Regions from separate parts of the Actinoplanes sp. NPDC051513 genome, predicted to be linked through region 1. Evidence: riboswitches for the same ligand, from Rfam matches in the RefSeq annotation. Region 1 holds a riboswitch; the other holds the start of a gene.
The links. A riboswitch is a leader RNA that binds a small molecule or an ion and turns the genes downstream of it on or off. The one in region 1 is predicted to bind cyclic di-AMP.
Positions count from the first base shown of each region.

Region 2: it holds a riboswitch for cyclic di-AMP, as region 1 does, so the genes downstream of both, ACIA5D_RS15030 (C40 family peptidase) here and ACIA5D_RS13925 (NlpC/P60 family protein) in region 1, are expected to answer to the same signal.

Region 1 is NZ_JBITDW010000003.1:818,039-823,217, reverse strand. It holds gene ACIA5D_RS13950 (hypothetical protein) at 1-40, opposite strand, end outside; gene ACIA5D_RS13945 (DUF1360 domain-containing protein) at 292-816, opposite strand; gene ACIA5D_RS13940 (DUF6158 family protein) at 853-1,080, opposite strand; gene ACIA5D_RS13935 (hypothetical protein) at 1,166-1,582, shown strand; gene ACIA5D_RS13930 (DUF3817 domain-containing protein) at 1,593-1,910, shown strand; cyclic di-AMP (ydaO/yuaA leader) riboswitch at 2,125-2,263, shown strand; gene ACIA5D_RS13925 (NlpC/P60 family protein) at 2,319-3,245, shown strand; gene ACIA5D_RS13920 (RNA polymerase sigma factor RpoD/SigA) at 3,324-4,328, opposite strand; gene ACIA5D_RS13915 (SDR family NAD(P)-dependent oxidoreductase) at 4,902-5,179, shown strand, end outside.
Region 2 is NZ_JBITDW010000004.1:120,983-126,161, forward strand. It holds gene ACIA5D_RS15020 (Pr6Pr family membrane protein) at 1-393, shown strand, start outside; gene ACIA5D_RS15025 (hypothetical protein) at 398-1,384, shown strand; gene ACIA5D_RS15030 (C40 family peptidase) at 1,480-1,992, opposite strand; cyclic di-AMP (ydaO/yuaA leader) riboswitch at 1,999-2,155, opposite strand; gene ACIA5D_RS15035 (XdhC family protein) at 2,280-3,350, opposite strand; gene ACIA5D_RS15040 (FAD binding domain-containing protein) at 3,470-4,342, shown strand; gene ACIA5D_RS15045 ((2Fe-2S)-binding protein) at 4,347-4,826, shown strand; gene ACIA5D_RS15050 (aerobic carbon-monoxide dehydrogenase large subunit) at 4,823-5,179, shown strand, end outside.

The DNA.
Region 1 (5,179 bases):
GAAGCAGCTCGGCGGCCCGTTGCTCGATCCGGTCAGTCATGAATGATCAAGTACCCCGCGGAGCGAGCCCCTGAAACACGTCGCCGCCCCCGGGCGAACCCGGGGGCGGCGTACGAGATGTCGGTGTGCATGTCGCCTCGCGGCGAAAGGCACGATACGGCTCCAGCCGAACGGTATTCCGTAAAGGCAAAGGGTGAGGCCCGGGGACACTGGACACACCGACATCCGTTCACAACTGTCGGTCGCACCCCATGATTCCGTTAGCGGGTGTGACCCGCGCCACAGGAACGCTCAGTCGGCTTCGGCCGCCTTCTTGGCGCGGTCATAGGCCATCTGGAGGAAGTCCGAGACGGCCGTGGCGGTGAGCGCGGTGGCCGCCAGCCGGGTCAGCCGCGGAGCCAGGACCAGGCCGCCGGTGAGCCCGGTGGCGACCCAGAGGGCGAGGCAGAAGGGACACGTGATCAGCTCGCCGATCCCGTGCCGGACCGAGCTGCCCTGATCGCGTACCTCCTCGTTGAGCTCGGCGGCGCCGGCCGGCTCGGCGTACCGGGCGAACGGCGCCCGCAGCGGGCTGGCCACAGCGTCCTTGGCGAGCAGGCGGCTCAGCTTGTGCGTGGCGATTGAGATCAGCGCCACGTCCGCGATCCCGGGTCGCTGCGGCGCCGACCGGCCGGTGAGCTTCGCGGCACCGGCCAACGACGCGGCGAGGGCGCCGAAGGCGCCCATCGCGACCAGGTATCCGTCGAGCGGCCGGTGTTCGTGTGGGGCATAGGCGTCAGCGACGTGCGCCATCCGGTCGCGCAGGGTGTCGGTCATGGGGGTCCTCCTGCAAGCGGGCGGGCGAGCGGGCGGTCAGAAGTCCTGCGTCAGTCGGGCGGGGTCCACCTCGCGGCCCGGGAAGCGGGTCAGGTACTCGGTCTCCAGCTCGGCAGTGCGCCGGAAGTGGTTGTCGAGGGCCGCGCCGGGGCCGTGCCGGAGCGTGGACATCCGCGCGCGATAGAGGCTGGACAACTCCCGGAACAGGTCCTCGTCGTCAAGCGTGGCCGGGTCCACGCCGGTCCCGGTCTCGGCGTCCGCCATCGTGCACCTCCGTCGTGGTCATCACCTGGCAGAACGGTTGCCCGCGCCGACGGCGGGCAAACGTGCCGCCGGTACCCTCGTGTGCATGAAGGGGCTGTGGACGCCGGCGTGGATCGTGCGGCATGTCCTGGCGCTGGTCGCGATCGCGGGCTGCCTCGGGCTGGGGTGGTGGCAGTTCAGCCGGGCCAGTGGCGGCAACACGCTCAGTTGGGGCTACACCTTCGAATGGCCGGTGTTCGCGGCCTTCTTCGCCTTCCTCTGGTACCGCGAGGTCCAGCTGGCCCGCGAGCCTCCCGCCGAGGCGCCGGAGGAAAGGGACGAAGAGCCCGAGAAGCTCCCAGGCTCGCCTGTTACGGTCGGCCGGCCCGTGCGGGTCGCGGTCAGCAGGGCGCCCGCCGAAGACGACCCCGAGCTGGCCGCCTACAACGACTACCTCGCCTGGCTCGCAGCCCATCCCGGCGCCGGACCGGCCGACTACCCCGGTTACACCTCGACGAAATAGGACGTGGAACGTGCAGGGAGCGCTCACCCGCTATCGGATCATCGCGTGGATCGTCGGCGTCTGCCTGCTCACGCTCGTCCTGGTCGGCATGCCGCTGAAGTACCTCGCCGACAACGACACCGTGGTGGCGATCGTCGGCCCCGCGCACGGCTTCCTCTTCATGGTCTATCTGGTGCTGACCTTCGACCTGGCGCGCCGGGCGGGGTGGCCCTTCCTCCGCATGATCCTGGTGATGGCGGCCGGAACCATCCCCTTCCTCTCGTTCTGGGCCGAGCGTAAGGTCAGCCACGCGTGGGTTCCCGTGGAACCGGTGAAAAGTCCCATTTGATCGCGAGAATGACGCGCCGTCTTCGTCGAATGACAATGCGTTATCGGGATCAATCACGCATATCTGGCCTTTTCCTTAAATCCCGCGTAGAGACCTTGATTTTGTTTCGCGCATCGATAAGTTAATGCGGTTGGTTCGGTCCGCAGCCACATCCCTCGGTGGCGCCGGCCAACGCCGCCCAATCGGCGCGGTGTCCTCGCACGCCCTCCCCCGGAGCGAGCGCGGGCCCGAGTTGAGCCGGGGAACCGCGTTTCTGGGCTGAATCTGCGGAGCAGCAGGGCCTTCTTCCCGCCCACTGAACCGCCCGGATTTGGCGTCAGCTAACCCGGTAGGCGGCCGCAGCGGAAGAAAGGTCAGCAACCGGTGCCAACCCCCCGCACCAGGCTTCGGGCACTCATGGTCGCGGCGATGGCGATCGCGATCACCGGATCCGTGGCGACCGCGGCACACGCGGCGCCGTCCGAGACCGAGCTCAAGAAGCAGATCGAGACCGCCTCGAACCAGCTCGAGGACATCACCGAGTCGTACAACAAGCTCAAGATCGACCTGACCAAGACGGCGAACGACCAGAAGACCCTCCAGGCCTCGCTCGCGCCCGCCAAGGCGAAGCTCGTGGTGGCCGAGGCACAGGTCGAGACCATCGCCTCCCAGGCCTACATGCAGGGCCGGGTGGGGCCGATGAGCGCGCTGCTGGGCAACGAGCAGGGCGGCCTGGTCGAGAAGATGAGCCTCCTCGAGATGATCAACCGCGCCAATCAGCGGGACATCAACGACTTCACCGAGACCACGCAGAACTTCGCCGACCGGCAGGCGGCCCTGAAGACCACTCAGGCCAAGCAGGCGGCGCAGCTCAAGGCGATGGACGCCCGGAAGAAGACGATCGAGGCGAACATCAAGAAGCTGCGCGCCATGCGTGTGCAGGCGTACGGCAGCGCGACCGAGACCGGCGTCGCGGGAGCGGCCGGCCCGGCGCCCGCCATCTCCGGCAAGGCGGGCATCGCCGTCGACTTCGCGTACACGCAGGCGAACAAGCCGGCCTACTACGGGTACGGCGACGCGGGCCCCAACACGTTCGACTGCTCGGGCCTGACCATGGCCGCCTGGTCCAAGGCCGGCAAGTCGCTGCCGCACAACGCGGCCGCGCAGTACAGCGCCACCGCCCGGATCAGCAAGTCGCAACTGCAGCCGGGCGACCTGGTGTTCTACCGCAGCCTCGGGCACGTCGGCCTGTACGTCGGCGGCGGCATGATCATCGACGCGTCACGCGAGGGCGAGCCGGTCAAGAAGAGGACGATCAACATCATGACCCCGTACGGCTACGGACGGGTCAAGTAACAACCGCGGAACCAAGAAGGCCGGTACCCAATGGGGTACCGGCCTTTCGCGTAGGGAAATCCGGGGGAAGTGCGAAGATCAGGCGGCCTGCAGGCCCTCGGCCCGGGCCAGCTCGCGCAGCCGGCCGAGCGCCTGGATCTCGAGCTGGCGGATGCGCTCGCGGCTGAGCGAGAAGCGCGAGGCCACCTCGGTCAGCGAGTGCTCCCGGCCGTCCTCGAGGCCGTACCGCGCCCGCATGATGCCGGCCGACCGGTCGTCGAGGTGGTTGAGCAGACCCTCGATGCGCTGGCGCTCCAGGGCAGTCAGCACGATCTCTTCCGGCGAGGGTGCGTCGCTGTCGGCCACCAGGTCGCCGAGGTTGGTGTCGCCGTCGTCGCCGACGGGCGTGTCGAGGGAGACGGTGTCCTGAGCCCAGCGGGTGAGCTCGTTGACCCGCTCGACCGTCACGCCGAGCGCCTTCGCGATCTGGTCGGGCTCGGGGTCGGCGCCGAGCTCGCGGACGAGCTGGCGGGTGACGTTGCGCATCCGGTTGACGTCTTCGACCAGGTGCACGGGGAGGCGCACGGTGCGCTCCTGCTGGGCGATGGCCCGGCTGATCGCCTGGCGCACCCACCACGTCGCGTACGTCGAGAACTTGTAGCCGCGCTCGTAATCGAACTTCTCGACCGCGCGGACCAGGCCGGTGTTGCCCTCCTGGATCAGGTCGAGCATCGGCATGCCGGAGCGCACGTAGCGCCGGGCGATCGACACGACCAGTCGCAGGTTGGCCCGGATGAACAGGTCCTTCGCCCGCTGACCTTCGTGGACGATCCGCTCGAGCTCCTCGCGGCTCACGCCACGCGGCGTCTCGCCCTCGTCGAGCAGGAACTCCGCGTAGAGGCCCGCTTCGATCTGCTTGGAAAGATCGACTTCCTCGGCTGCGCTCAGCAGTGGCGTCCGGGAGATTTCGTGCAGGTAGACGCCGACAAGGTCACGCTCCTCGGCGACCTGGTCGGTCCGCATCACGGTGTTCTTCTCCACGTTGCCCACGGTCCCCTCATTGCGTTCACTACTTACCCCGTTACGGGCAAACCCTGTGTTCATCAGTTCCTCCCCGTAACGTCCGCAGTTCGTACCTTGCGGTTACTGGCATCTACACAACAAATGACTGCTCGCACTGATTCCGGCTGGTGGATCGAAAGTGTCACGAACGCCTGGGTGATTGCTGAGAGCCGCATGCGATGTTCCTGAAGGGGGCTCGTGGCACAGCATTCGCGCGCCGCCGCCGCTGTCGGTCGCGCAGCAGAACGCTTACCCGCGTTGGTCTCAATGACACCATCGGCCCCCCACCTGTCGCAGCGACGGGCATCACCACCGACCTTGGGACGTCCATCACTACCCAGTACGGCCGTCCGGCTTCCTGGGTTCACGTGCAGCATCGACAGCTTCGCGACCGGCTTGAACCAAAAGCCTCATCAAAAAGATCCCGAGGCGCGGTGCCGAACGGGACCACCTGCCACAATGCGGCACGACCCGCCGTAGTTCACTCGCCCGCACGGGTGACGCCCGTGCAGGTGACGGCGTATTTGGTAACTATTGGCGACCACCTGGCCATCCTCCGGTGAGCGTGACGAAAACCACACCGTCCCGGGCGGATGAACGGGCAGCATGATCCCCATGACGAACGGGCGCACGGTCTTCGTTACGGGCGGCGCGGGCGGGCTGGGAACGGCCACGGTGAGTGCCTTCCTGGCGGACGGGTGGCGGGTTGTCGCGCCCGTGCGGCCGGGCCGGAAGGGGCTTCCGGAGGGCGCGATCACGGTCGAGGCCGACCTGACCGATGAGACGGACATCACTGCCGCGATGTCCGTCGCGGCGGGCGATCCGGGGGCGCCGCTGCGGGCGGTGGTCAATCTGGCCGGCGCGTACGGCGGGAGCGGGCTCGTCGCGGACGC
Region 2 (5,179 bases), on a different contig from region 1:
GTGCACTACGTCGTGCCGGTGCTCGTGCTGGCCGACTGGGTGCTGTTCGGGCCACACCGGATCGTGCGCCGGCGCGACATTCCACTGTGGATCGCCTACCCGCTCGGCTACGGCCTGATGATCGAGCTCCGGGGTGGGCTGCTGCCCGCGGCGCCGGTCCGGTATCCGTACTTCTTCCTCGACCCCGCCGAGCACGGGTACGACTGGGTGGGCTTGCAGTTCGTGCAGCTGGCGGTGGTCTTCGGGGCGCTCGGCGCCGCGGTGGTCGGCCTGGATCGGCTGGCGGCGCTCGCAGGGGCAAAACGGGCGCGCGCCCGGACAAAACCGGCGCGCGCTGGGACCGAACCGGCGGAAGAGGAGATCGATGCGGCGGGCATAGATCTGCAACGATGACGGGATGCGCCGCCCGTTCCGCCTGTCCTATCTGTACGCGCTGATCGGCGCCCTTCTGCTGCTGGCCGGGTTTCTGCTGCTCTACCCCGTGCGGCACACCGAGGGTTTCGGCACCGAGCTGCGCATCAACATCGGGTCCAACCTGCTCGACCTGGTGCTCGCGGTGCTCGTGCTCCAGCCGCTGGTGCTCTCGCTCAACCGCAACTCGGTGCGGTGGCGCAACCGCCTCGACTACCGGGCGGTGATCCGGCGGATCGAACAGGCCCGGGACAACGTGGACGTCTGGAAGTTCTGGACCGGCCTGCTGGAGCCGCGGAACGAGCAGGCCTTCGCCGCCGCGGTGCGGGCCGCGCTCGAGCGCGGGGTGCGCTTCCGCATCCTGCTCACCGATCCGTCGTCGGCGGACGCCGCCGAGCGGGCCCGGCAGGTCGCGCCGACCGACGCGGTCGCGCTGATCCGGCAGAACATCGAACGGCTCGACGATCTCGTACGGTCGTTGCCCGAGCGCCACGCCGAGCTGTTCGAGGTACGGATCAGCCCGGTCGGGCCGGCGCACGCCTGCTACCGGGTGGACGACTGGCTCTCGTACGGCCTGTTCCGCAATCGCCGGGTGAGCGAGAGCTACCAGCGCGAGGTCCGGGTCCGCGGCGACCTGGGCGAGCTGGCGCTGGAGGCGTTCGACAACCGGTGGAACGGCGCGGGCCTGCTGCAGCTCGGCGAGCACCGCCGGATCCGGCTGCGTTTCACGGTGCACGACGCGGTCGTCGAGCACGACCTGCGGTACGTGGTGCACGAGGGCGAGCACTGGGTGAACGTGCATCCGGTCGCGCTGTCACAGGCGTTCCACCCCGATCATCAGGTCACGATCAGCGAGAACGGCCGCAAGCAGTACGTCCTGGCGCCGACGTCACCGGGCGGGGCGGCCGAGGCCTACGCCGCGAAGTACGGGCCCGACCCGGGCGCCGTCCTTCTGCGGCTGGCCGACGCTTAGGCGAGCGCCGGCCGAACCGCGGTCGCGCAGCAGTTGGCGAAACGCCCAGCCAGTACCTCGTTAGCAGGTACTGACTGGGCGCGCGCGGATGCGGGCTAGATGCGGCCGAAGCGGACCTGGCCGGCGTTCCAGATCTGCGCGAGGCGGACGCGGTCGCCCGGTTTCGGGGCGTGCCAGACACGGCCGCCGCCGGCGTAGACGGCCACGTGGTACGCGTGCCGGCCGTGTACCCAGAAGACCAGGTCGCCGGGGCGGGCCGCGGCGCGGCTGATCGGGTGGGCGGCGCGGTACTGGGCGTTCGCGGTGCGGGGCAGGCGGATGTGGGCGGCGCGGTAGGCGTACCCGGAAAGGCCGGAACAATCGAACGCGCCCGGACCCGCTGCTCCGCGCCGGTAGGGCTTGCCGCGCTGGGCGCTGGCGGCGGCGACGATGCGCTTGCCGCGCAGCAGCGCGGCGCCGGCGGGGGAGAGCGGGACGGCGGCGGAGACCGCGGGCCGTGACGATGGCGCCGCCTGGGCGGCCGACGGGGCGAACAGGAGCGACATCAGGGCCAGGAACGCCCAGACGACGGCGAACGTGGGCATGGCGAAGCGGACACGAGCAGACAAGACGATCCTTGGTCCTTCAACCGCCTGCGAGGTTAGCTGTCGGGTTGGGCCTGAAGGCGGCCCGTCGCATCAAGGCGACTTCACCCCGGAGCCGGCGAGCCGGCGAAAAAGAGGGGTCCCCCGCTCCCGCCCACTGAAGTTTCCGATTCGGAGACATGGACCGCACGCGGTGGGCGGGACTCGGCGTCCGCGCGGCGGTGGTGGCCGCTGGTGTTGCAACGCGGCGCAAGACGAGATCGGCCGTCGTCGGGAAAACGGCGGGAAAGCCGGGGGTTGCTCCCGGACGGCTACCCGTGAATCGGGGCGTCCAGCCCGGTGAGGGGCAGACCGGACCCGCCCCAGGCGGACGCGACGATCTCGGCGGCGATCGCGACCGCGGTCTCCTCGGGGGTGCGGGCGCCCAGATCGAGGCCGATGGGAGCGGACAACCGGGCCAGCGCGGCCTCGGAGACGCCGGCCTCGCGCAGGCGGCGCATCCGGTCGGAATGGGTGCGGCGGCTGCCCATCACGCCGATGTACCGCGCCGGGGTGCGCAACGCGACCTCGAGCAGCGGAACGTCGAACTTGGGGTCATGCGTGAGGACACAGAGCACGGTGCGCTCGTCGACCGCCGCGGATTCCAGGTAGAGATGCGGCCATTGCACGACCAACTCGTCGGCCGAGGGGAAACGCTTGCGGGTGGCGAAGACCGGACGCGCGTCGCAGACCGTCACGTGGTAGCCGAGGAAACCGCCTATCCGGGCGACCGCGCCGGCGAAGTCGATCGCACCGAAGACGATCATGCGGGGCGGCGGCAGATAGGTCTGCACGAAGGCCTCCATCTCGTCGAGGCGCTGTTCGCCGTGCGTGCCGAGGTGGACCACGCCGGTGGTGCCGGCCGAGAGCATGCCGGCCGCCTGTTGCTCGGCCGCGCGGTCGAGGCCCGCGTCGCCCAGCGATCCCACGACGTGCGAGGGCCAGACCGCGAGCTGCCTGCCGTTCAGCGAGACGGTCGCGACCGGCCGGCCCGACGCGATCGCCGCGAGAACATCGTCGACGTCGGCGAGGGCTACCGACGGCTGGACCAGGACCTCGATCGTCCCGCCGCACGTCAGGCCCACCTCGAACGCGTCGCCGTCGCTCACGCCGTACGTGTGCTGCTGTGCCTTCTGGGTCTGGATGACCTCTTCGGCGGCGGCGTAGACCGCGCCCTCGACGCACCCGCCCGAGACGCTGCCCAGGACCTCGCCGCGCTCGTTGACCGCCATGGACGAGCCGGGCTGGCGGGGCGCCGACTCCCACGTGCGCACGACGGTGGCCACGGCGAACGCGATGCCCTCCGCGCGCCACGCGACCAGCCCGTCGATGATGTCCCGCACGACCTCACCTTCCGTGATCAAGGGCCGGATCGTCAACGGCTAGTTAAGAGATCCCTTAGGTAGCTGTTGACTTTGATGGGTGCCCGCGCGAGATTCACCGCAACTCCGGGAGGTGCATCGTGCAGGTGCCGGCTCCGTTCGAGTACGAACGTGCCACCACTGTCGACCATGCCATTGGATTGCTGGAACGTCTGGGCAGCTCAGCGCGGCTCGTCGCGGGCGGGCACAGCCTGCTGCCGATGATGAAGCTGCGCCTGGCGAACTTCGAATACCTGATCGACATCAACCCGCTCCACGAGGAGCTGGGCTACATCAACATTAACGCCGACGACGTACGCATCGGGTCCCTGACCCGGCACCGCGAGCTGCTCGAGTCGGACGAACTGGCGGCCGCGTTCCCGATCTTCCGGGAGGCCGAGCGGGTGATCGCCGACCCCGTGGTGCGCAACCGGGGGACGCTCGGCGGGTCGCTGTGCCAGGCCGATCCGAGCGAGGACCTGTCGGCGGTGTGCACGACGCTCGACGCGGCGTGCGTGATCCGCGGGCCGGGGGGCGAGCGGGTCGTCTCGATGGAGGAGTTCCACGTCGGGCCGTACGAAACGGCCGTCGGGGACGACGAGATCCTGATCGAGATCCGTCTTCCGCGCCGGCCCGGGCACGGCAGCGCCTACGAGAAGGTCGAGCGCCGCGCCGGGGACTGGGCCGTGGTGTCGGCCGGCGCCGCGGTGTGGCTCGCCGCCGACGGCACGATCGCGGATGCGCGGGTCGGTCTGGCCGCCGTCGGGCCGAACACCACCGGAATTCCCGAGATCTCGGACACGCTCCGCGGGCGGGCGCCGGACGAGAACGCGTACGAGCAAGCCGGCGCGATCGCGGCCCGCAGCTGCGATCCCGTCACCGACCAGCGCGGGAGCGAGGACTACAAGCGCCACCTCGCGGACGAGCTGACCCGGAGGACCCTGCGCAAGGCCGTCGAGCGGGCGAGGAGCTGAACCGATGCAGGTCACGATGACCGTCAACGACGTCGAGGTCACCCGGGAGATCGAGGGGCGGCTGCTGCTCGTCCACTTCCTGCGCGACGTGCTCGGCCTGACCGGCACCCACTGGGGCTGCGACACCAGCAACTGCGGCACGTGCGTGGTGTGGATGGACGGCGAGCCCGTCAAGTCGTGCACCGTGCTCGCCGCGATGGCCGGGGGCCATGAGGTGCGTACGGTGGAGGGCCTGGCCAAGGACGGCGAGCTCGACCCGATCCAGGAAGGCTTCATGCAGTGCCACGGCCTGCAGTGCGGCTTCTGCACGCCGGGCATGATGATGACCTGCCGGGCGCTGCTCGATCGCAATCCCGACCCCACCGACGCCGAGATCCGTGAGGCCATCTCCGGCCAGATCTGCCGGTGCACCGGGTACTCGACGATTGTCCGTTCTGTCCGGTGGGCCGCGATTCACGAGGCTACGCAGGAGGTCACGGCATGACCGCGGTGCAGGAGCCGAAATTCACTGAATTTCATGACAACGACCAGAAGCCCGTCGGCTTCGGCCGGATGCTGCGCAAGGAGGACCCGCGCTTCATCCGGGGCCGCGGCCGCTACACCGACGACCTGCAACTGCCCGGCATGCTCCACCTCGCGATCCTGCGGAGCCCGTTCGCCCACGCCCGGGTCGTCAGCGTCGACACCAGCGCGGCCGAGGCCTCCCCGGGCGTGAAGCTGGTCGTCACCGGCGCCATGCTCGCCGAGAAGGGCCTGGCCTGGATGCCGACCCTCTCCAACGACGTGCAGGCCGTGCTCGCCACCGACAAGGTCCGCTTCCAGGGCCAGGAGGTCGCG